3 regions of the Paenibacillus sp. UNC217MF genome follow, and region 1 is predicted to be linked to each of the others. Evidence: riboswitches for the same ligand, from Rfam matches in the RefSeq annotation. Region 1 holds a riboswitch; each other region holds the start of a gene.
The links. Region 1 has a riboswitch for cyclic di-AMP ahead of BP95_RS0127540 (TrkH family potassium uptake protein). Riboswitches for the same ligand answer to the same signal wherever they lie in the genome.

Region 1 (4,245 bases):
GCCGCCAAATGCGCGATCACTCCAGGTAGGCAGAACATCTCTGTACGCAGACAACTCCCATGCTCGCTTTCCCGCATGGAGAGAGAAGTAGAGGATAACGCCTTGAATTACTGTAATTGCGCCTTGAATGGCAAAGGGCAGCCCCATATTCACCCCGTCTACAGGGGTACGGAGTTCCAGAGCGAAGAGGCCCGGAAGCACGTTCCATAGATGCAGCAGAGAAATTCCGCATGAGACGGCAGTAAGGGCGAACAATGTCTTCGATCCGAACTTCAGGCCATGACGGTAGACGATGCAAGCGATCAGTGAACATGCACTTAGTAGGATCGTCATCCACATATAGCCGATATTGTAAATGGACGATGCAGTCTTCGTTTGATGTAGTTCTTCAGCTAGATAGCTGTTCGGGATAACCCAGTAGGGCTTCAGCATGACAATGCGATCTTGGGAGAAGACGGCCTTCACGTTCAATGCGGCTTCACCAAGTCGTGCTTCAGGCACGTTATACTCTACCGTGTCTAGCTCCGCCGATGATGCGATTAGTTTTAATTGGGTAGGATTCCATCCCATGTGCTTCAAGAGTGTATCAGCAAGCTTCTTGCGGTTCACTGGATCCAAGGCAGTCTCCGCATCTTCTGCTGACGCCATATCCACATGATTTCCCGTAACCCCGCTAATGTAGGAGGTGATAGGAGGCTTTTCCTCCCATTCGAATCCAATAATACGACCGCTTGTCATGTGAACGTCAATGCGCATGACACCGGATTTTCCAGCCCGATTCATATTCAATAATACCTGAAAAGTATCATAGGGACTGGATGATTCCCATTTCTGAAATGAAGCGGTCAGCTTCTCCTTGCTCATGTAGCCGGAAACCGTTGATTGACTGCGATAAATGACGGTTGGAGCAGTATCTTCTTCAGGTGTAATTGAAATATGGAACTTTTTTAAGTCCTGTACAAATGTGAGTGCCTTTTGCGCTGCTTTCTCTTTGGTTAAGAGGGATTGGCTGGCTGCTGATTCCATCATGGCTTCTGTCTGCTGAAAGGGAATGAATACCTGAACAATGAGGAATAATAGAAATCCGGCCACAGAAGAAAGCAGAAGCGGCTTGGATACATAGGACATGTTGGAACCTCCATTCCATCACACATTTAGCGTATGGTTGCTTATTTGTTCATTTTATCTACTTCAACTTTGTAAAGTCCAGCAGAGAAAATGAAGAAACACCTAGCGAAAATGAGTGTTTTGAATACAATTGAAGAAAATGGGGGATTGTAAGCGCTATTTCTTCAAGTTTTTCGTCTTATTCTGGTTAATTTGTTCATTCCTTGACTTTGTATGCTGCAGGGGAAACGTATATAATCTCGTTATGAATTGCATACAAGCCGAGTTTCGTGAATGAACGAAAGCGGGGGACCCGATAAATGGGGTGAATATCGCAGTTGTGGATGCATAGAATCCACTTGCGATTAGGGCAGCCTGAACGTGCCCGAATCCGACAGCTAACCTCGTAGGCATGTACGTCAGGATACCAGCGATAGCATTGGATTTCCAGTGCTTTTTTTCGTGGGGAAAAAAAGAGGTGACTCCCGTGGAGGGAACAAAAAAGGCCATTCGATTTAATCTGACACCACCGCGAATTCTGGTTGTAGGGTTTGCAGCAATTGTATTATTGGGTGCATTTCTACTCATGCTTCCGATATCAAATGCGGATGGGATTCCGCTGCCATTCCTCGATGCATTGTTCACGTCAACGTCAGCAACTTGTGTGACGGGGCTCATTGTGGTGGATACGGGCACTCATTTTACCGTATTCGGGCAGGTGGTCATCATGCTGCTCATCCAAATTGGCGGGCTTGGATTCATGACAATGGCAACGCTGTTCGCATTAGCACTGAAGAAGAAGATATCGCTGAAGGAAAGGCTTATATTGCAAGAAGCGCTTAATCAGGGCAGCATGGAAGGCATCGTGCGCCTTATCCGTAAAGTGATCTTGTTTGCGGTATGTATCGAGGGGACGGCAGCTGTACTGTTCTCCGTGCGATGGGCATTTGATCTTCCGCTAGGCAAGGCCATTTATTTCGGTTTCTTCCATGCTGTTTCTTTTTTCAATAACGCAGGCTTTGATTTATTCGGCTCTGTCAGTGGGCCGTTTTCGAGCTTAACCAGCTATGTCGGAGACCCTATTATTAACCTGGTATCGATGCTGCTTATTATCCTTGGCGGGATTGGATTTATCGTCTTGTCCGATTTGGTGGAATATAAGCGTACTCGCAAGTTGTCTCTGCATACGAAGATCGTGTTAACGATGACGGGATTGCTCATTGTAATCGGAACGGTCGTTATATTTATATTTGAATTTACCAATACACGCACGTTAGGCAGTTTGAATGGTTGGGAGAAGTTCTGGGCATCCCTGTTCCAATCTGTCAGCCCGCGTACCGCTGGAGCGAATACGATTGACATCGGAGCCATGCGCCAAGCCTCGCAATTTTTTATGGTTCTTTTGATGTTCATCGGGGCATCACCAGGATCCACTGGTGGTGGTATTAAGACGACGACGTTCGCCATTCTCATTGGAGCTGTATTTGCTATGATTCGCGGGAAAGAAGATATCGTCATTTACCGGTATCGACTCGCCAAGGATCGTATCTTCAAAGCAGTTACGCTAACGTTGCTGTCATTGTTCTTGGTCATTATCGTATCGATGATATTGTCGACAACAGAAGATCATAGCTTCCTGATGATATTATTCGATACAACATCGGCCTTCGGAACGGTAGGGTTATCAATGGGATTGACGGCGGATTTATCAGATATCGGAAAAGTGCTGCTGAGCCTGACGATGTTTGCAGGCCGTCTTGGGCCATTAACGTTGGCTTATGCGTTAGGCCCGAAAAATGAGCGGGAATTATACCGACACCCAGAAGGAAAAATAACGATAGGATAAGCAAGTTAGATTGTAACGGACGAAGGAGTATACAGGGATATGGAGTTGCAGCAGTTTGCAGTGATCGGGATGGGCCGTTTCGGTTCGAGTCTCGCGAAGGAGTTAGTCAAGCTCGGACATCAGGTGCTAGGCATTGATAAAGATGAGGAAGTAATCGGGGATGTTATGGGCTTCGTAACCCATGCAGTTGTAGCGGACGCATCAGATGAAGAGGTGCTGCGCTCACTCGGCATACGTAACTTCGATTGCGCGATCGTAGCCATTGGTGACGATATTCAGACGAGCATTCTGGTCAGTATTCAAATGAAGGAACTTGGCGTGAAGAAGGTTGTCGCCAAAGCACTTTCCGAATTGCATGGACGTGTTCTGGAGCGGATTGGTGTGGACAGGGTTATTTACCCGGAGCGGGATATGGGCATTCGCGTAGCTCATCAACTTGTATCACCGAACTTGCTGGATTACATTGAATTGTCCAAAGAATATACCATTGCAGAGCTGAGCGTGCCTGGCTGCATGCAAGGAATGGCGCTCAAGGATGTCAATCCAAGAGCTAAGTTCGGGTGCAGCATCGTGGCGCTGAATAAGCCGAAAGGCATTATTATTGCACCATCAGCCGAAGATGTGCTTGATGAGAAAGATATTATGGTTATGATTGGTACGAATACGCAAATCGAAGATTTTGAAGAAGCATTTATGTTGAAGGGGAACGATAAAAAATCGTAAAGAATCCCTTGCTGTAGAAGGTCATAAATAAGCCTGCAGTTGTCGCTTGTATAGAGAAGCGAGCTGCAGGCTTATTGCTTATGTAAATGGCTTTACATGACTACAATTTTGAATACGATATAAGTCAGGAAGAAGTAGGCACCCATGCTTGCTGTGATGAATAGAAAGCGATTCGGACGTGCTACTTCAGTCTGCTCCATTGCTTCGGTCGTGACCAGAATAACGGATACGAACCAAGTGAAAGCTGCTACTGCAACAGATAAAGAACTGAATCCAATGATCGCGAGAAGGAATGCGAGCACAAATCCTAAGCCAAAAGGCATTTGCATAGCAGCCAATTGGACAAATGTCGTCTTCAAGTCAAGCGGCTTGCTGCCCTTCCAGCGGCTAATGAACCAAGTACTAATAAAGAGTGCGGCCAATCCAATAATCTGATAGATAAACAATTGAATGAAAAAGCTAAATGGCGGGGTCAGTGAACTTGAACCGCCTAATAAGCTAAGTGGACTCATTAGTGAAGCGAACAAGCTTCCAAAGAGCGTGTAGCCGAACAAGGCAAAGCCCAGTGC
Region 2 (4,245 bases), on a different contig from region 1:
GTATCCGGCTCCCTTGATGCGGATCGTATGGACTATTTGCTGCGGGATGCATATTTTACCGGTGTTAATTACGGTACATTCGATATTGATCGTATTCTAAGGGTGCTGCGACCGCTTAAGGATCGGATAGTAGTCAAAGAGAGCGGCATGCACGCAGTAGAGCATTACTTGCTAGCTCGATATGAGATGTACTGGCAAGTTTACTTCCATCCGGTAACCCGAAGCTCGGAGATGTTGCTTCGCCTGATTTTCAAACGAGCCAAAGAATTATATTTGGGTGGGTACACTTTCCAATATTTCCTCTCTCCTCTAGATGCTTTATTTGAAGGAACGATTACGACGGAACAATATATCCAAATGGATGAGGCATTTGTACAGACCGCATTTATGCAGTGGACAAGGGAGAAGGATGAGCGTCTCGTTGACTTGTGCCAACGATTCATGGAGCGTAAACTATATAAATATATTGAAGTCGAACAGATGGATGAAGATTTACAGGAACGATTGCGGGCAGAGTGGTCGCAGATTGGGCTTGATCCGAACTATGAACTTATGTTCGATTCTCCCTTCGACAAGCCCTATGATGTATATCGAAAGGGGGATGCCCGTTCACAGCAACATATTATGCTATGGGGGCGGGATCAGCAAATTGTAGAGCTGTCCAAGAAATCGGATATTGTACGTTCCATTAGCGGCATTCGCCGTGGAAAACACTATATCTATTTCCCAATGGACAAGCTTCTGGAAGTCTCGAATCACCTTACGGAAGATACAAGGCGTATGTTTATACGCCGCAATCATTAGATCGATTTACAAGAAAGAAAAAGGGGCGCATAAACGTGTTATTTGATACACATACGCATTTAGACAGCAGCAATTTTGATGAGGATCGCGATCAGGTTATCGCACGGGCCGTTGAACAAGGGGTGACCCGTATGGTTAACATCGGGTTCAATCGAGAGACGATCCCGACGACGATGGCGTTGGCAGAGAAATATGATTTTATCTATGCAGCCGTGGGCTGGCATCCGGTAGATGCGATAACGATGAAGCCGGAGGATATAGACTGGATCGCCAAGCTAACGGAGCATGAAAAGGTTGTGGCGATTGGCGAGATCGGACTGGACTATCACTGGGATACGTCTCCGAAGGATGTTCAGCACCGTGTATTCCGCGAGCAAATTGGGTTGGCGCGAGAATTGAAGATGCCGATCATTATTCATAATCGTGAAGCGCACGAAGATGTAATCCGCATCTTGCGCGAGGAGAAGGCTCACGAAGTAGGGGGCATCATGCACTCCTTCTCAGGTAGCTGGGAAACAGCGAAGATGTGCCTGGATATGGGCTTCTACCTTTCATTTGGAGGACCTGTTACTTTCAAAAATGCAAAACAGCCGAAAGAAGTACTTGTTAAGGTTCCGAATGATCGACTGCTTGTGGAGACGGATTCTCCCTATTTGACTCCTCATCCGTTCCGAGGCAAGCGCAATGAGTCCGCATATGTTCGTCTTGTTGCAGAGGTTGCAGCAGAGCTGAAAGGTATGGAATTTGAAGAATTTTGCAGAATGACGACTCAAAATGCAATGACATGTTTTGACATCGCGTGAAAACGGGCCAAAAACAAGTGAAAAAAAGACATTGGCCATAAAATAAGTGGATTTCATTATGAAAAACGGATTAAGTTACATTTTTTTAACCATTTTTCGCGAAAAACGGAATTGCTACTGTCTTTACAAGAAGATTGCAAACACGATATGATTTCTCACAGATGTTATTACACAATTCAATATTGTTCCAACTAATTCAGTATCGCTTAATCTCCATGAAGTGGAGAGCGGGGGAACCAGAGTGTGAACGACATGACATGAGTACATGTTCAATCACACGGATTAATTCCTTGGGGTGAATTAGGGACGACCGAGCCATGAGCCGGTTGGTTCCGATAGGGCGACTCTCAAGCCCGAACCCGACAGCTAACCTCGTCAGCGTACCGAGAGAGGGTTCCTCGCGTCCTGCACTGTTGACGTTTGGGTTTCTATTACGGAAGCCGCGAAAGAGTCTCCTCTTACGAAGGGCTTCTTTTGTTTACTCTCAAACATTCTTTTTTTTGAATAATGAGAATAAAGACGTCATAGGGTGTAAGAAATAGGAGGTGGGAGCAGCCAATACTGAAACGTTGGTACGGAGATTTCGGCATTGTCTTGAACGATTACATGCTCGTTTATGGCAAGTGAAGTCTCTCGTAAACATTCTTGAAATAGTCGCGTCAGATGGAATCATGCAGAGCACTCGACGGCGGGACTATGTAAGGAGGACCGAGAAATGGGACAGATCGTGAACAACGAAACCCATGAACCCCGATCATCCAGCATGTCACTCGCATTGCGATGGAAGCATGAAAATGTGCGTGTTATCACCGTTATTGCAGCTGTAGCAATCGTGATCACATTAATAGCAGTCTTGACTTGGTATAATGTAACGAAGAAGACAGTGGCTGTGCTCGTTGATGGACAAGAGCGTTCAGTCGAAACTCGCCTAGATACGCTTCGCAATGTTTTGGATGAGCATGCGATAGCGCTTGGGGCATACGATGTAGTATCGAAGCCGCTTGATGCAGAAATTGCTGATGGAGATCGAGTTATTATTGAACGCGCTTTGCCTATCCAAATTACAGCGGATGGGAAGAAAGAAACACAATTTACGACGAAGAAGTCGGTGCATGATGCACTGAGTTCGCTGCAAATCCAAGTGAACCCTGAAGATAAGGTATTCCCTTCTAAGCGTGCCTCTATTTCGAAGAACATGGATATTCGTATCGTCCGTGTCAGCAAGAAGATGGAAGAGCGTAAAGTGAAGGTTCCTTATCAAGTGGTGAAGCAGGCAGATGCTACTCTCCTTAAGGGGAAGACCAAGACGGTTCAAGATGGAAAAGAAGGCTTGGTTGTCCAGAAAGTACAGAAAACGTACGAGGATGGTAAGCTCGTATATGCGCAGATGGTCGACAAATCCGTTCATACAAAACAAGTGAATCAAGTGATAGCCTATGGAACGAAGAAGGAACCGGAAGTTGCTGTTCTGTCAGTGAACGCGCAGGAAGACGATTCTGACAATGTTTCCAGTGGCGACAAAGATTTTAACTATAAAAAAGTGCTGAAGAACGTTCAACTGACGGCGTATACGGAATCTGAGGGATCGGCTGGTGCGAAGACGGCATCTGGCGCAATAGTATCAGAAGGTCGTACTATCGCGGTTGATCCGAAGGTCATTCCGCTCGGCTGGTGGGTATATATCGAAGGGATTGGATTCAGACGTGCTGAAGATACAGGTGGCGCGGTCAAGGGGAAAATTATCGATGTATACTTCGACAGCAAGAAGGCGGTCAGCAAATTCGGACGCAAGAAGGGGTACACCGTATACGTGGTTGGCCCAGTAAAGCCGGAATCGAACTAACGCACAAGGTATGCAGCCATGTGTAATTAGGATATAGTAATGAATAATGATTTATGTCATGCTAAGAAGAGGGGACACCCTCTTCTTTTGTTGTTTATTTATGAATGGAGAGCATGAGAAGGATGCGGAATTAGGAAGCAGCCTTGTGGTGAGAGGAGCAAGCATATTGATACGTGAAGTGATAGTTGTAGAAGGCAAAGATGATACCGTTGCCATTCACCGTGCCGTTGAGGCGGATACAATTGAGACAGGTGGATCGGCGATTAATGATACAACGATAAAACGCATCGCATTGGCCCAAGAGCGTCGAGGGGTTATTATTTTCACGGATCCAGATCATGCGGGAGAGAAAATTCGGAAGACGATAGCAGAACGTGTACCTGGGTGCAAGCACGCTTTCCTGCCTAGACATGAGGCGATAGCCAAAGGGGATCTTGGTGTGGAGAATGCAAAGCCAGAAGCGATTCGCCGTGCCTTAGAGCAGGTTCGCTCAGAGATGCCAAGCATGACGTCAGAGCTGACGTGGACGGATCTCGTCGAAGCGGGATTAACGACGCATGCAGGCTCTGCAGAACGCAGACGGCAGTTAGGTGAAATATTGGGCATTGGATACTGTAACGCGAAGCAGATGCTCAAGCGCTGCGGTGTGTTTCAGATCGGACGAGAGGAATTTGAGAACGCCTTGCGGAAGCTGAACCAATTCGAGCAGGAACAATGTGCAGAAGGAGAATAGATGGAATGACGCAGACGAGAATAGATATTGCAACACCGAACCGCACGAAAGACATTATACGC
Region 3 (4,245 bases), on a different contig from region 1:
TTCGTTGGAAAGAATCGTATACACAAGTATGCTCCTTTTTTCACGAGTAAGGACAGTCTGCATCCTTCTCACGTTTATTGAGATGTGCAGATTCCTGCTCGTAAGAAAAGCCCACATTCACAACCTTATGGATTGCTGCCTATATGGCCTATGCATAAGCTTTTCTCACCTTTACACTTCTACTATGCATGTTCTGGTTGACATCCCACTGTGACCCATGTCACATTAGCGTATGAATTATGACAATGGTTTCGCAAATTTTCAGAATATTAGCAAGAAGTTACAAGTGAACATCCTAACAATTATAGTCGATGAGATTATTTCCCTACCGTACTAGGTAAGTGGAAGGGCATATTTCTACCACCCCAAGGACATAACAAGAACATTGAACTGTTTATGGAATGGGGGAATGGCGCTATGCAACATTGTCGAATCTGCTTATCTGTATTATCCCTTTGTTTGCTCTGTATTACTGGCTGCTTCCATCGTTCGCAGGAAGCAACGCCTCCCATACCCAATCTTCCACCAAGCAAGCCAAATCAGTCAGAATCGATCCATTCATCAGCAGACAGTCTGTGGAGACAAGATCGCACTCATCCAGTACCACGTATCTTCAAGGCAGACTCTGTAAACATGCATTCCCCACATGCTAAGGGGAAGCAAGAGAATGCAGCTTCATCGGATCATCTTGAGATGCCTAAATTCACCATATCAGCTGAGCATAAAGAGCGTGATAATCAGAAAAGTCAGAAGAGACTGGAGTCGCAGCAGGCAGAGTCAGAATCTAGCCAGCAGAAGCAGCGTTCTTCCTCTTCGAATGAACGCCAGCACAAGTGGCAGAAATCAACCCCGTCGCAATCTGCGGCGCAAGCTTCACAATCATCCCGCTCCAGCATGCATAAGATGAAGAAACAGCATCTCACGATTGCGGAACTACGGTTGAAATACCCACATATCTTTAAATTGAATGCGAAGCAGCGTCATGGAGAACGACAAGTTGCGCTCACCTTCGATGACGCACCGGATAACCGCATTACGCCGCTTGTATTGGATATATTGAAGGAGCACAATATCCGAGCCACTTTCTTTCTTGTTGGCTCTCGTGCCAAGGCTTATCCAGGACTCGTCGAGCGGATGGTGCGCGAGGGGCATGTGATCGGTAATCATTCGTACAATCATCCGTTGCTGACAAAGCTGACGCTTCCAGCTTTTGAACACCAGGTGAAGGATACTGAACGCATTATCGAGCAGTCTACCGGATATAAGCCTCGATACTTCCGTCCGCCATATGGAGAAATCAACGAAGAGCAATTGCGCTGGGCAGGAGATAATGGATACATGGTCGTCAATTGGGATGTAGATACAAACGATTGGCGTGGATTAACCGCTTCACGTATTTTGCAAAATGTGATGCGTGGGGTACGCCCAGGTTCCATCGTATTGCAGCATGCCAGCGGAAGCACACAAAATGGGTATCTGCATGGAACCGTGAAAGCACTCCCATCAATTATTCAGCAGTTAAGGGAGCGGAAATATGAATTCGTCACCCTGCCTGATCTACTCCAAGATCAGAAGGAAAAGAAGGAATAAGAAAACAAGCCCCGCCATAATGGCGAGGCTTGTTGTTCAATTGCTATTGTAAGTATTCATCTACATCTATATATAATAGTAGATATTATTTCAACACATATACTTTAACGTCTTGCACGCCGAATGTGTTGCCTGTCTTCTTGCTTACCGGTACAAATATGTCAACCTTTTTCCCCTTGATTGCACCGCCTGTATCCGTAGCTACAGCAACCATACCGCCTGTCGGTAAGTGTTTGAAATCATATCCCGTAATATACAATTTCGTACCAAGCGGAATCACTTTTGGATCGACCGCAACTGTACCTAGTTTCAATGCATTACCCAATGCATCTACTGCGCCCCATTTGCCATTTTCACTCGGATGAGCTGTGTAGGCTGTTGCACGCATGCTTATCGTTTTCTTGTATGTCGCTGTACGTCCAGAGGACAATTGAACTACATTTTTAGGAGCAGCTTGTTGTACTGCTGCTTTCTGATTATTCGAAGCCGTTTTGACTGCCTGTTCGTCATTTTTTGCTACACCCAAAGCATTATTGACTGGCATCCCTTCCAATACCGACTTTTGAACAACAGGGCTTGGAAGTTCGATGGAGAGTCCACCATACAGATTTTTCGGATTAATTGTCGGGTTTGCCGACAATACGGATTCAACACTCATGTTGTAATTCTTAGCAATTGAATAGAACGTTTCTCCTTCTTTTACCGTATAGGGCTCAGCCTGTGCCGGCAAAATTTGAAGAATGGACGCAAGTCCAAGTAAAGCTGCTGTAATCGTTAGTGTAATTCTTTTACGCATATGTTTTGTTTTCCTCCTGTGCATTAGCCTGCGGGGTTAGTTGTCGGATTCGGGTCAAGGAGTTCCCCTACGCCATTCCAAGTTGCGGAATAAGCGATTCACCCCAAGGTGTTCTCGTAATATCGAACACCGGTCAATAATCCCCCGTACGGGTGTGTCGTTTCGGCTCGGATTGCATCATATCACAATTTTGTAACCTGTGCGCAGGAATATGATGGTAACTCTCTGGAACCCGCGCCCCCCAATGGATTGAAGCTTCAAATTTTTTTTATTTCATAACAAATTTGTAATCAGAGATGACATTTTTGTAATCTTTCTGTTTCCATCATAGCACATATTTCAGATTTGTAAACGAAAACGCTTACATAATTCAGCAAACAACAATAGGCACCCCCTAAGGATGCCTATTCGAACACCTATATATTTACAATACCTCTTTACAATACTCTGCTTAGAAAATCCTGCGTTCTAGCATGCTTAGGATGGTTAAATAATTGGTCTGGAGAACCTTCCTCCACAATATTGCCGCCATCCATAAACAAAATACGATCGCCCACTTCACGTGCGAAGTTCATCTCATGAGTTACGATTACCATCGTCATTCCCTCTCCGGCGAGTGATTTCATGACCTCAAGCACTTCGCCGACCATCTCTGGATCAAGCGCTGATGTCGGCTCATCGAACAGCATCACATGCGGCTGCATAGCAAGTGCTCGCGCAATCGCGATACGCTGCTTCTGTCCACCGGACAATTGTCTAGGGAATGCCTTGGCCTTATCCGCCAAGCCAACCTTACCAAGCAGCTCCATTGCTAGTTTATTTGCTTCAGCTTCTGGCACATGTCTCACCTTTATTGGAGCAAGGGTAATATTTTGCAGCACGGTCATATGGGGAAATAGGTTGAACGATTGGAATACCATCCCCATTTTTTCACGTGTTTTGTTAATGTTGTGCGACTTGTCAGTGATGCACTGATCCTCGAATCGGATATCCCCTTGTGTCGGAGTTTCCAGCAAATTAATGCAACGAAGGAGAGTACTCTTTCCGGATCCGCTAGGGCCTATGACTACAACCACTTCACCACGATCAATAGAGACATTTACCCCTTTTAAAATCTCCAATTTATCATACGATTTATGCAAATTTTGAATTTTAATCATGCTCGCTCAACTTCCTTTCCAAACGTGCCACCACTTTCGATAAAGTGAAGGTTAGAATGAGATAGATACACGCTGCTCCAATCAGTGGTCCCATCGCTGAATAAATTTTGGCACGAACGATATTTGTCTCAAACATCAAGTCTGCAATCCCGATGGTGCTGACAATTGAAGTCTCCTTAATAATCGTAATAAATTCGTTGCCGATCGCCGGAATAACATTGCGGAACGCTTGTGGAAGTACGATCAAGCGCATTCCCATTGGTTTTGACATTCCGAGAGAACGAGCTGCTTCCAATTGACCGTGGTCGATCGATTGTATGCCGGCACGGAAGATTTCAGCCAAATACGCACCACTATTTAAGGATAGAGCAATCGCTCCAGATGTTAGTGCACTGAATTCTACGCCATACTCTGCAAGTCCATAATGAATAATGAATAATTGTACAAGCAGAGGTGTCCCACGGAACACCTCGATATAGGTGACAGCAAACCATTTAAGCGGCTTTATTTTAGACATTCTCATCAAGACAATGGCCACTCCCAATAGTAATCCGAACAGAACGGATATCGCGGATAGCAGCACGGTTATGCCAGCACCGGATACAAATCCTAATTTATACGTCCATAACATGTCGAACCAATCGAACATGACAAACTTCCCCTTCCCTATCTATCACGACTGTTAATCTGCATTTCTTC

Region 2: it holds a riboswitch for cyclic di-AMP, as region 1 does, so the genes downstream of both, BP95_RS0114655 (3D domain-containing protein) here and BP95_RS0127540 (TrkH family potassium uptake protein) in region 1, are expected to answer to the same signal.
Region 3: it holds a riboswitch for cyclic di-AMP, as region 1 does, so the genes downstream of both, BP95_RS0119240 (3D domain-containing protein) here and BP95_RS0127540 (TrkH family potassium uptake protein) in region 1, are expected to answer to the same signal.

Annotation. Positions count from the first base shown of each region.
Region 1 is NZ_KK366030.1:138,682-142,926, forward strand. Features, by position in the region: gene BP95_RS0127535 (CPBP family intramembrane glutamic endopeptidase) at 1-1,128, opposite strand, end outside; cyclic di-AMP (ydaO/yuaA leader) riboswitch at 1,377-1,535, shown strand; gene BP95_RS0127540 (TrkH family potassium uptake protein) at 1,595-2,953, shown strand; gene BP95_RS0127545 (potassium channel family protein) at 2,993-3,676, shown strand; gene BP95_RS0127550 (hypothetical protein) at 3,769-4,245, opposite strand, start outside.
Region 2 is NZ_JMLT01000026.1:48,520-52,764, reverse strand. Features, by position in the region: gene BP95_RS0114665 (HD domain-containing protein) at 1-804, shown strand, start outside; gene BP95_RS0114660 (TatD family hydrolase) at 840-1,607, shown strand; cyclic di-AMP (ydaO/yuaA leader) riboswitch at 1,801-2,004, shown strand; gene BP95_RS0114655 (3D domain-containing protein) at 2,323-3,450, shown strand; gene rnmV (ribonuclease M5) at 3,617-4,183, shown strand; gene rsmA (16S rRNA (adenine(1518)-N(6)/adenine(1519)-N(6))-dimethyltransferase RsmA) at 4,189-4,245, shown strand, end outside.
Region 3 is NZ_KK366027.1:725,551-729,795, forward strand. Features, by position in the region: gene BP95_RS0119230 (dihydroorotate dehydrogenase electron transfer subunit) at 1-24, opposite strand, end outside; gene BP95_RS32685 (polysaccharide deacetylase family protein) at 418-1,590, shown strand; gene BP95_RS0119240 (3D domain-containing protein) at 1,676-2,386, opposite strand; cyclic di-AMP (ydaO/yuaA leader) riboswitch at 2,396-2,564, opposite strand; gene BP95_RS0119245 (amino acid ABC transporter ATP-binding protein) at 2,824-3,546, opposite strand; gene BP95_RS0119250 (amino acid ABC transporter permease) at 3,539-4,195, opposite strand.